3 linked regions of the Constrictibacter sp. MBR-5 genome follow. The protein of the gene in region 3 binds, or shares a complex with, the protein of the main gene of each other region. Links are inferred from orthologs where the notes say so. Each region holds a gene or a part of one and is shown on either strand. Other genes may lie near its edges. The genes, in order: ABIE65_RS09740, ABIE65_RS09065 and dnaN.

Region 1 (3,149 bases), on a different replicon or contig from region 3:
AGCAGGCGGCCGAGTAGGCTGCCGACGGCACGCAGTCGGGCCGGTCCTGCGGGGCCTGCCCGGCCGTTGCCGCACTTCTGCCACAGAGCGTGTATTTCTTGCACCTGTTGCGGCCGCTGACCGCTTTGCCTGTCGGGCATTCGGTCCGCATGCCATACTTCTCCAGGCCGGGCGCCCGCCCGGTTGACGCCCGGCCCGCTCCGGCGTTCAACCGCATCGATACGGTCCCCTGATGTCCCGCACGCTCTGGCTGATCGGTCTGCTCGTCGTCACGGCCGCCAGCACGGCATCCGCCATCGAGTTGCGGCCGCACCGGGCCGTCTACAGCCTGCGGCTGATGAACGCCGAGGTCGGCAGCGGCGTCGTCGACGCCTCCGGTGCGATGGTGTTCGAGTGGGCCGAGAGCTGCGACAGCTGGATCGTCCGCCAGCGCGCGCGGTTCGACATGTTCGGTCCCGAGGGCAACTCGGTCCGCACCGAGGTCAGCTTCTCCAGCTGGGAGCACAAGACCGGTGACCGCTACGGCTTCAACCTGCGCACGCTCCAGGACGGCAACGTCGTCGAGGACCTGCGCGGCGAGGCCAAGCTGGACGCGGACGAGGAGGGCGGCAGCGCCACCTATACCCGCCCGGAAGCCGAGACCGTAGGCCTGCCGCCCGGGACGCTGTTTCCTGCGGGCCACACCCGGCTGCTGATCCGCGAGGCGCTCGCCGGCCGGCAGCGGATCATGCGCCCCGTGCTGCTCGGCCAGCGCGAGGACGAGCCGATGACCGTGAACGCCGAGATCTCCGAGCGCAAGGACGGTACGTTCGGCGTCTCCGGCAAGCCGGGTGGTTCCCGCGAGGCCCTCGCGAACGACCCCCTGCTCGCGCAGCCGTCCTGGAACATGGCCCTCGCTTTCTTCGGCGAGGAGGACGACATGCTGCCGGCATTCGAGATCCGCGAGACTCTCTACAAGAGCGGCGTCGTCGGCGACGCCCAGGTGATCTACGACGAGTTCTCGCTGGGCTATCGCCTGGAACAGATCGAGGCTCTGCCTGCGCCGCACTGCTGAACGGACTTACGGCGCTGCGGCTTCGGCCGCGGCGAACAGGTCCGGCTCGCCGCCGTCCTGCCGCATCGAGATGCCCGAGACGCCGACGCCGATGAGGCGATAGCGCGTGCCGTCGACCTCGGGCTCCAGCAGGCGCAGGGCGATCGCATAGATGTCGACGGCGCTCTGCAGCCGCCCGTCGACCGTGCGGCTTCTCGTCAGGATCCGGAAATCGTGCCGCTTCAGCTTCAGCGTCACGGTGCCGGCGGCCATGCCGCGGTCGGTCAGGCGCGCCGCCACCCGCTTGCACAGCCGCCACAGCGCCCGCTTGAGCGGATCGAGCAGGTCGAGGTTCACGTCGAACGTCGTCTCGGCGGAGACGCTCTTCACCTCCCGCTCCGGAACGACCCGGCGCTCGTCTCGGCCGAAGGCGAAGCGGGCCAGCCGCTCGCCGAACCGGCCGTACCGCGCCGTCAGGTCCTGGGCGGTTCGCTGCTGCAGGTCGCCGATCGTCACGATGCCGTCCTGGGCGAGCCGCAGTTGCATCGCCGGCCCGACGCCCCAGATCAGCCCGACGGGTCGCGGCGCCAGAAAGGCGCCGGCCTCCTGCCGGCCGATGACGGCGAAGCCGCGCGGTTTGTCGAGATCCGAGGCGATCTTGGCCAGGAACTTGTTGCAGCTGAGACCGATCGAGACGGTGATGCCGACCTCGGCCTCGATCCGCCGCGCCAGCCGCGCCATGGCGACGGCCGGCGGTTCCGCTGTGCCGGCGAGGTCGAGAAAGGCCTCGTCGATCGACAGGGGCTCGACGAGCGGTGCCGCCTCGCGCATCAGCCGGCGGACGACGGCGCCCGCCTGACGGTACTTTTCCATGTCCGGCCGCACGACCACGGCGTCCGGGCAGTCGGCGAGCGCCTTGAACATCGGCATGGCGGAGCGCACGCCGAAGCGGCGCGCTTCGTACGAGGCGGCGAGCACGACGCCGCGCGTGCGCCCGCCGACGATCAGCGGCTTGCCGCGCAGGCTCGGATCGTCGCGCTGCTCGACGCTGGCATAGAAGGCGTCGCAATCGAGATGGGCGATCGTCAGGACGCCGAGTTCCGGATGCCGAACCATGCGTGCCGAGCCGCAGGCGGAGCACGCCGCCCCCTCGGCGCTCGCCGTGGCGGCGACGGTATCGCAGTCGCGGCAGACGGTCGTGATCACGGTGCGCCCGTCCCGATCGGCCAGAGGCGGGCGGCGCCACGCACGCCGCTCGAATCGCCGTGCCGTGGTGGGACGAGCCGGGTGTCTACCCGGTCGGAGAAGACATGCTCGGCCCACATCCGCGGCACGGCCTCGTAGAGTGCGCCGATCTGGGACAGGCCGCCGCCCAGCACGATCACGTCGGGATCGATCACGTTGATGACGCCGGCGAGGGCGCGGGCCAGCCTGCGCGCATAGCGTCGGATGCTCTCGCCCGCCTGCACGTCGCCCGCAACCGCGGCGGCGGCGATCGCGGCGGCCGGAATCGCCGTGCCGCCTGTGCGCGACGCATGGTCGCGCCCCAGCGCGGGCCCGGAGAGAAACGTCTCGATACAGCCCGTCCGGCCGCACCAGCACGTCGGACCGGGCCACTCGTCGGCATCGGGCCGGGGCAGTGCGTTGTGGCCCCATTCCCCGGCGATCGCGTTGGCGCCTCCGACCAGGGCACCGCCGATCACGATGCCTCCGCCGACGCCGGTCCCCAGGATGACGCCGAACACCGTCGCCGCGCCGGCGCCGGCCCCATCCGACGCTTCCGACAGGGCGAAGCAGTTGGCGTCGTTGGCGATTCTCACCGGCCGGCCGAGAGCGGCGCGCAGGTCCTGCTCCAGCGGCCGGCCGTTCAGCCACGTGCTGTTGGCGTTCTTCACCAACCCAGTAGCCGGCGAGATGGTGCCGGGTATCCCGACGCCCACCCCGGCGGCGACCGGCGCCCGGCCCGCCAGCGCGGCGTGCGCCTCGGCGACCAGGGCCGCGATCGTCGCGACGGTCGCCGCATAGTCGCCCGCGGGCGTCGGCAGCCGCCGTCTGATCGGCTCGCTCCCCCCTGGCGCAAGCGCGACGATCTCGACCTTGGTGCCCCCGAGGTCGA
Region 2 (3,114 bases), on a different replicon or contig from region 3:
GCGCAGGGGTCGGTGGCGTCCAGGTTGCCGCAGACCGAGCAGGTACGCACCGAGGCCGCCGCCTCGGTCATGGCGCGCGCCAGCGGCTCCAGCAGGGTCTCGCGCCGCTTCAGCAGGTGCAGCACGGCACGGCGCGCCGAGCGCGGCCCGAGGCCGGGCAGGCGCGCCAGCAGCTGGATCAGCCGGTCGACGTCGGAGAGGGCCACGCGGGGTCCGCCACCTCTACGGGAGCGCTCGGGACGGCCCGCCTCAGAAGGGCAGCTTGAAGCCGGGCGGCAGCGGCAGGCCGCCGGTGAGCTTGCCCATCTCCTCGGACATGCGCGCCTCGACCTTGACCCGGGCGTCGTTGAAGGCCGCGGTGATCAGGTCCTCCAGCACCTCGACCTCGTTCGGGTCGACGATCGCCGGATCGATCTTCAGCCGGCGCAACTCGCCCTTGCCGTTGAGCGTGACGCTGACCATGCCCGCCCCGGAGGAGCCGGAGACTTCGGCGGCGGCGAGCTGCTCCTGCATCTCGCCCATCTTCTGCTGCATCTCCTGCGCCTGGCGCATGAGATTTCCGAGATTCTTCATGTGTCTTCCTCGTCGAAGCCGTCACTGAAATCGAGATCGGCCATGTCCGCGTCGAAGGGGGCGGAGGGCCGGCCGTCGGGCATGGACTCGTCGGGCATCGCCTGTTCCGCGGCGGCCGCGGGCGGCTCGTCGGCGGGCGGGCCCGGCTCGCGCACGGTGGCGATCGCCGTGCCGGGGAACGCGGCCATCACGGCCCGGACCAGCGGGTGTTCGGCCGCCGTCTCTCGCAGGCGCTGGAGGCGGGCCTCCTCCTGCTGGGCGAGCGTCGGCTCGCCCGCGTCGCCGGAGACGCTGACCACCCAGCGGGTGCCGGTCCACTGCGTGAGCTTGGACGCCATCGTGCCGGAGAGGTTCTGCGGCGCCAGCGCCGTCGGGCGGATCTCGATGCGGCCGGGGCGGAAGGCGACCGGATGGACGTTCCGGCAGAGATTGGCGTGGAGCAGCATCTCGCCGTGGCTGGCGAACATCGCCACCGCCTCGGCGAAGGAGGCGGGGCCAGCGGGGGTTCCGGTGGGCGTTTCGGGGGCCTGGACGACGGGTTCGGGGGGTGGCTCGGCGCGCGGCGGCTCGGGCGGCGTGGTGCGCGCCGGCTCCGGGTCTTCGTGGCGCGGCGCCAGGGCGGCGCGGGCCTGGGCGGTATGCGTCGGTGCGGAAGCGCTCGGACGCGGCGGCTCGGGTTGCGCCGGGGTGACCAGGGGCGGCAGGGGGCGCGCCTCCCGGGCCGGGGCGGGCGGCGCGGAAGCCGTCGGGGCGGAAGCCGTCGGGGCTGTCGCTGCCGGCCGGTCGGCGGCGGACGCCGTCGCGCGGGCGGTGGGGTGTGCCGCCGTCTCGACCGCCGGGTGGGCCGCGGGCACGACGCCGCGGGTGCCGCCGCCGCCAGAACCGGAACCCCCGGCGGGGCCGGCTCCGCCCTCGCCGGCGAGCTGCGCCACGATCTCGGCCGGCGTCGGCAGGCTGGCGGCATAGGCGATGCGGACGAACAGCATCTCCACCGCGAGGCGCGGCGCCGGCGCGTGCTGGGTCTCCGACAGGCCCTTGAGCAGCAACTGCCAGAGGCGCGTCAGAACCGGCATGGAGAGCTGCGCGGCGAGGCCCTTGCCGCGCACCCGCTCGGCCTCGGCCACCGTCATGTCGTCGGCGTCGTCGGGCGCCACGCGCAGGCGGGTCAGCCAGTGCGTCAGCTCCAGCAGGTCCTGGATCAGCGCCACCGGGTCGGCGCCGGCGTCGTGCATGTCGGCGAACAGCACCAGCGCCGCACGCGCCTCGCCGCGCAGCAGCGCCTCGGCCAGGTCGAAGACGCGCGTCCGGTCGGCGAGGCCCAGCATCTCGCGCACCTGGCCGGCCGAGACGGGGGCCGGGCCGGCATGGGCGATCGCCTGGTCGAGGATCGACAGGCCGTCGCGCACCGACCCGTCGGCGGCGCGCGCGACCAGCGCCAGCGCCTCGGGCTCCAGGGTGACGCCCTCGGCGCGCGCGACGCGCTCGAAATGCGCCATCAGCACCTCGGAGGCGACGCGGCGCAGGTCGAAGCGCTGGCAGCGCGACAGGACGGTGACGGGGACCTTGCGGATCTCGGTGGTGGCGAAGATGAACTTCACATGCTCGGGCGGCTCCTCGAGCGTCTTCAGCAGGCCGTTGAAGGCCTGCGTCGAGAGCATGTGCACCTCGTCGATGATGTAGACCTTGTAGCGCGCCGAGACGGGGCGGTAGCGCACGCCCTCGATCAGCTCGCGCACGTCGCCGATGCCGGTGCGGCTGGCGGCGTCCATCTCCAGCACGTCGACATGCCGGTCCTGGGCGATGGCCACGCAGTTGTCGCACACGCCGCAGGGCTGGATGGTCGGGCCGCCTTTGCCGTCCGGCCCGGTGCAGTTCAGGGCGCGGGCGATGATGCGCGCCGTCGTCGTCTTGCCGACGCCGCGCACGCCGGTGAGGATGAAGGCGTGCGCCAGCCGGCCGGATTCGAGCGCGTTGGACAGGGTGCGGACCAGCGCTTCCTGGCCGATCAGCTCGGAGAAGGTCTTCGGCCGGTACTTGCGGGCGAGGACGCGATAGGGCTGCGCCGCCTCGCCGGAGGGAGGCGGAAGTCCGGGAAGGCCCGGTTCGGTGGGGATATCCGGGGCCGGCGACTGGCCCGGTGCCGACTGATCGTCCATCGTGGCCCGTGGCAACTCAAGAATGCGGCGGCGCGGAATGAGGTGGGAGACTGGACGGCGACCCGAGCCGAAACTCGTTACGGCTGCTTCCTTCCGGACCTGACCGGGTTGGCGAGGGACTCGTCCGCCGCCAGCCTCCCACGGCACTATATCAGGAGGCGGGGTACGGGTCGCAAGTCTCCCAAGCGCTGGACGGCGCGTTCAGCGATCGTCAATCTCATAGCGCCTAACCTGCGATCCGCGGCCGCCGTCCGGCAGCCGCCAATCGTCTCCGGAGAAAATTAGATGTTGCGTCGGTTCGTCACTGCCGGCCTGCTCGCGCTCGGCCTGTTCACCGCCGCGGGCGCCCACGCCCAGGGCAAGCAGGATTTCACGCTGATAAACA
Region 3 (3,070 bases):
CCACGACCTGGTGCAGCCGGCGCTGACCCGCATGGGGATGACGCTCGACTTCTGGAAGATCGCCATGCGGCCGGGCAAGCCGCTGATGGTCGGGCGGCTGGGCGACATGCGCGTGCTGGGGCTGCCGGGAAATCCGGTCTCCTCCATGGTGTGCGCGATCCTGTTCCTGCGGCCGCTGCTGGCGCGGCTCGCCGGGAGCGAGGATCCCGCGGGCGAGGGGCGAGGGACGGCACGGCTCGGACGCGCTCTGCCGGAGAACGACAGGCGCGAGGACTATCTGCGGGCGACGCTGACGACCGAGGCCGACGGCACGCTGGTCGCCCATCCCTTCGAGGTCCAGGACAGCTCGCTGCTCGGCGCCCTGGCGCGGGCCGACGCGCTGGTGATCCGGCCGCCGCATGCGCCGCCAGCGGCGGCAGGTGCGCAGGTCGAGATCCTGCGCCTGACCTGACGCATGGGACGGGGTCCCGCACAGGGCGAAAGGCGCGACCGCCTGATCGCGCTCTATGCCGAGATGGCCGTGCTGACCGAGCCGGAGTGCCTGGCCTTCTGCCCACGGCCGATGACCTGCTGCGAGGAGCGCTACTGCACCATCGCGATGGAGTTCGCCGCCGAGCATTGGGATGTCGAGCTGGTGCCGACATGGCACAGAGTGCTGCCGATGATGGGCCCCGACGGCTGCACTGTGGCGCCGCATCTGCGCCCCATCTGCACGGCGCACACCTGCGATATCTGCGAGCACGGCGCGAAGCGCGGCGACCCCGTCTGGACCGAGCGCTACTACGCGCTGAAGGACGCCATCGCCGCCCTGGAGGCGGAGATCCTGGGCGACGTGTTCATCTCCGGCTAGCGTCTTCTTTCCCCGTTGGCGCACGCTTTTCTGCTATAGTCTTCGGCCCGGTGCGGTGAGTTTCGTCGCACCGCGAGTCTTTTGGCCAGTCGGGACGGACATGAAGCTCACGATCGAACGCAGCGCTCTCCTCAAGTCGCTCGCTCATGCCCAGAGCGTCGTCGAGCGCCGGAACACGATCCCGATCCTCGCGAACATCATGCTGCAGGTCGACAAGGGGCGGCTCAGCCTCGCGGCGACCGACATGGATATCGGCGTGATCGAGACCCTGGAGGTCGAGGCCAGCGTTTCGGGCGCCACGACGGCGCCGGCGCACACGCTCTACGAGATCGCGCGCAAGCTGCCGGAAGGGTCGCAGGTTCAGATCGACGCCACCGGCGAGCATGGACAGATCAAGCTCCGCTCCGGCCGCTCGACCTTCACGCTGTCGACCCTGCCGACCGAGGACTTCCCGGTGATCTCCGGCGGCGACCTGCCCTACCGCTTCCGGATCGCGGCCAAGGAACTGCGCGGCCTGATCGACCGGACGCGCTTCGCGATCTCGACCGAGGAGACGCGCTACTACCTGAACGGCGTGTACCTGCATCCGGCCGAGACCGACGGGGTGCCGCTGCTGCGTGCCGTGGCGACCGACGGGCACCGGCTGGCGCGCTGCGAGATTCCGCTGCCGGACGGCGCGTCGGGCATGCCGGGCGTCATCGTGCCGCGCAAGGCGGTGACCGAGATCCGCAAGCTGCTGGAGGATGAGGGCGGCGAGGTCGAGGTCGCGCTGTCCGAATCGAAGATCCGCTTCGTCGTCGGCGACCTCGTCCTGATCTCCAAGCTGATCGACGGGACCTTCCCGGACTATGAGCGCGTCATCCCGGTCGGCAACGACAAGACGCTGGACATCGACTGCAAGGCCTTCCGCGAAGCCGTCGACCGCGTGTCGACCATCTCCTCGGAAAAGTCGCGCGCGGTGAAGCTGAGCTTCAAGGACGGCACCCTCGTCCTGTCGGCGACGAGCGCCGACAACGGCATCGCCACCGAGGAGTTGGAGATCCGTTACGACGGTCCGCCGATGGATATCGGCTTCAACTCGCGCTACCTGCTGGACATCGCCGCGCAGATCGACGGCGATACCATCGAACTGGTCCTCGCCGATTCGACGGCACCAACGGTGCTGCGCGATCTCGCCGATACCAGCGCGCTCTACGTCCTCATGCCGATGCGAGTGTGATCGCCGTCGAGAGACAGTATCCGGAGGCACCGGCCCAGGCTTCTCCCCTGGCCGTTTCGCGCCTGACGCTCACCGCCTTCCGCAGCTACCGCGAGGCGCGCATCGAGACCGATGCGCGGCCCGTCGCGCTACTCGGTCCGAACGGCGCCGGCAAGACGAACCTGCTGGAGGCCATATCCTTCCTGGTGCCGGGACGGGGTCTGCGCGGCGCGCGCCTGTCGGAAGTGGCCCGCCACGTGCCCGGCGAGACGGCGGATACCGCCGCCTGGGCCGTCGCTGCGCGCCTGGACACGCCGCTGGGCCGAGTCGAGATCGGCACGGGCCGGGATCCGGCCGGCGATTCCGAAAGCGAGCGCCGGGTGGTGCGAATCGACGGCGTGCCGGCGCGCAGTCAGGCGGCACTGGCCGCTCATGCGGCCGCGGTCTGGCTGACGCCGCAGATGGACCGCCTGTTTACGGAGAGCGCATCGGGGCGCCGCCGCTTTCTCGACCGTCTGGTCTTCGGCTTCGACCAGGGTCATGCGGGGCGGGTCGCCGGCTATGAGAACGCGATGCGCCAGCGCGCCCGCCTGCTGCGCGAAGGCCGCCGCGACGCAGCGTGGCTCGCGGCCCTGGAGGAGGCGATGGCGACGCGCGGCGTGGCCGTCGCCGCCGCCCGATGCGATCTGGTGGGCCGGCTCAACCTGGCGGCATCGGAGGCGCCGGGGCTGTTTCCGCAGGCGCGCTCGGCCGTTGCCGGGGATGTCGAGACCTGGCTGGGCGAGATGCCGGCGCTGGCGGCCGAGGACAGGCTGCGCGACATGCTGGCCGCGTCGCGCGGTCGCGACGCTGAGGCGGGCGGTGCCGGTGTCGGCACGCATCGCAGCGACCTAGTGGTGCACGAGGTCGCGCGGGACATGCCGGCGGCACGCTGCTCCACCGGCGAGCAGAAGGCGCTGCTGGTGTCGATCGTGCTCGCCCATGCGCGCCTCGTCGCGGCCGCGCACGGCGCGCCGCCGCTG

The links.
Region 1: the proteins of dnaN (region 3) and ABIE65_RS09740 are in contact, whole or in part, in a solved structure (PDB 1OK7), measured with the Escherichia coli proteins. The link is inferred for Constrictibacter sp. MBR-5 from one-to-one orthologs.
Region 2: the proteins of dnaN (region 3) and ABIE65_RS09065 are in contact, whole or in part, in a cryo-EM structure (PDB 8GIZ), measured with the Escherichia coli proteins. The link is inferred for Constrictibacter sp. MBR-5 from one-to-one orthologs.

What each region holds. Positions count from the first base shown.
Region 1 is NZ_JBEPTK010000003.1:578,195-581,343, forward strand. The notes cover bases 151-3,149. They hold ABIE65_RS09740 (DNA polymerase IV), read right to left. Parts: upstream 2,240-3,149; coding sequence 1,061-2,239; downstream 151-1,060. Other genes in these bases: ABIE65_RS09735 (EipB family protein), read left to right, coding at 233-1,054; ABIE65_RS09745 (ROK family protein), read right to left, coding at 2,236-3,149. Also shown: ABIE65_RS09730 (CaiB/BaiF CoA transferase family protein), read left to right, coding at 1-17. UniProt on the Escherichia coli protein: Poorly processive, error-prone DNA polymerase involved in translesion repair and untargeted mutagenesis. Copies undamaged DNA at stalled replication forks, which arise in vivo from mismatched or misaligned primer ends.
Region 2 is NZ_JBEPTK010000003.1:440,999-444,112, reverse strand. What follows is about bases 150-3,113. They hold ABIE65_RS09065 (DNA polymerase III subunit gamma/tau), read right to left. Parts: upstream 2,730-3,113; coding sequence 570-2,729; downstream 150-569. Other genes in these bases: ABIE65_RS09055 (hypothetical protein), read left to right, coding at 3,015-3,113; ABIE65_RS09070 (YbaB/EbfC family nucleoid-associated protein), read right to left, coding at 250-573; recR (recombination mediator RecR), read right to left, coding at 150-206. Also shown: more of recR, read right to left, coding at 1-149; more of ABIE65_RS09055, read left to right, coding at 3,114-3,114. UniProt on the Escherichia coli protein: Part of the beta sliding clamp loading complex, which hydrolyzes ATP to load the beta clamp onto primed DNA to form the DNA replication pre-initiation complex.
Region 3 is NZ_JBEPTK010000002.1:276,881-279,950, forward strand. Bases 90-3,009 are described here. They hold dnaN (DNA polymerase III subunit beta), read left to right. Parts: upstream 90-950; coding sequence 951-2,069; downstream 2,070-3,009. Other genes in these bases: ABIE65_RS05290 (molybdopterin molybdotransferase MoeA), read left to right, coding at 90-451; ABIE65_RS05295 (hypothetical protein), read left to right, coding at 455-850; recF (DNA replication/repair protein RecF), read left to right, coding at 2,066-3,009. Also shown: more of ABIE65_RS05290, read left to right, coding at 1-89; more of recF, read left to right, coding at 3,010-3,070. UniProt on the Escherichia coli protein: Confers DNA tethering and processivity to DNA polymerases and other proteins. Acts as a clamp, forming a ring around DNA (a reaction catalyzed by the clamp-loading complex) which diffuses in an ATP-independent manner freely and bidirectionally along dsDNA.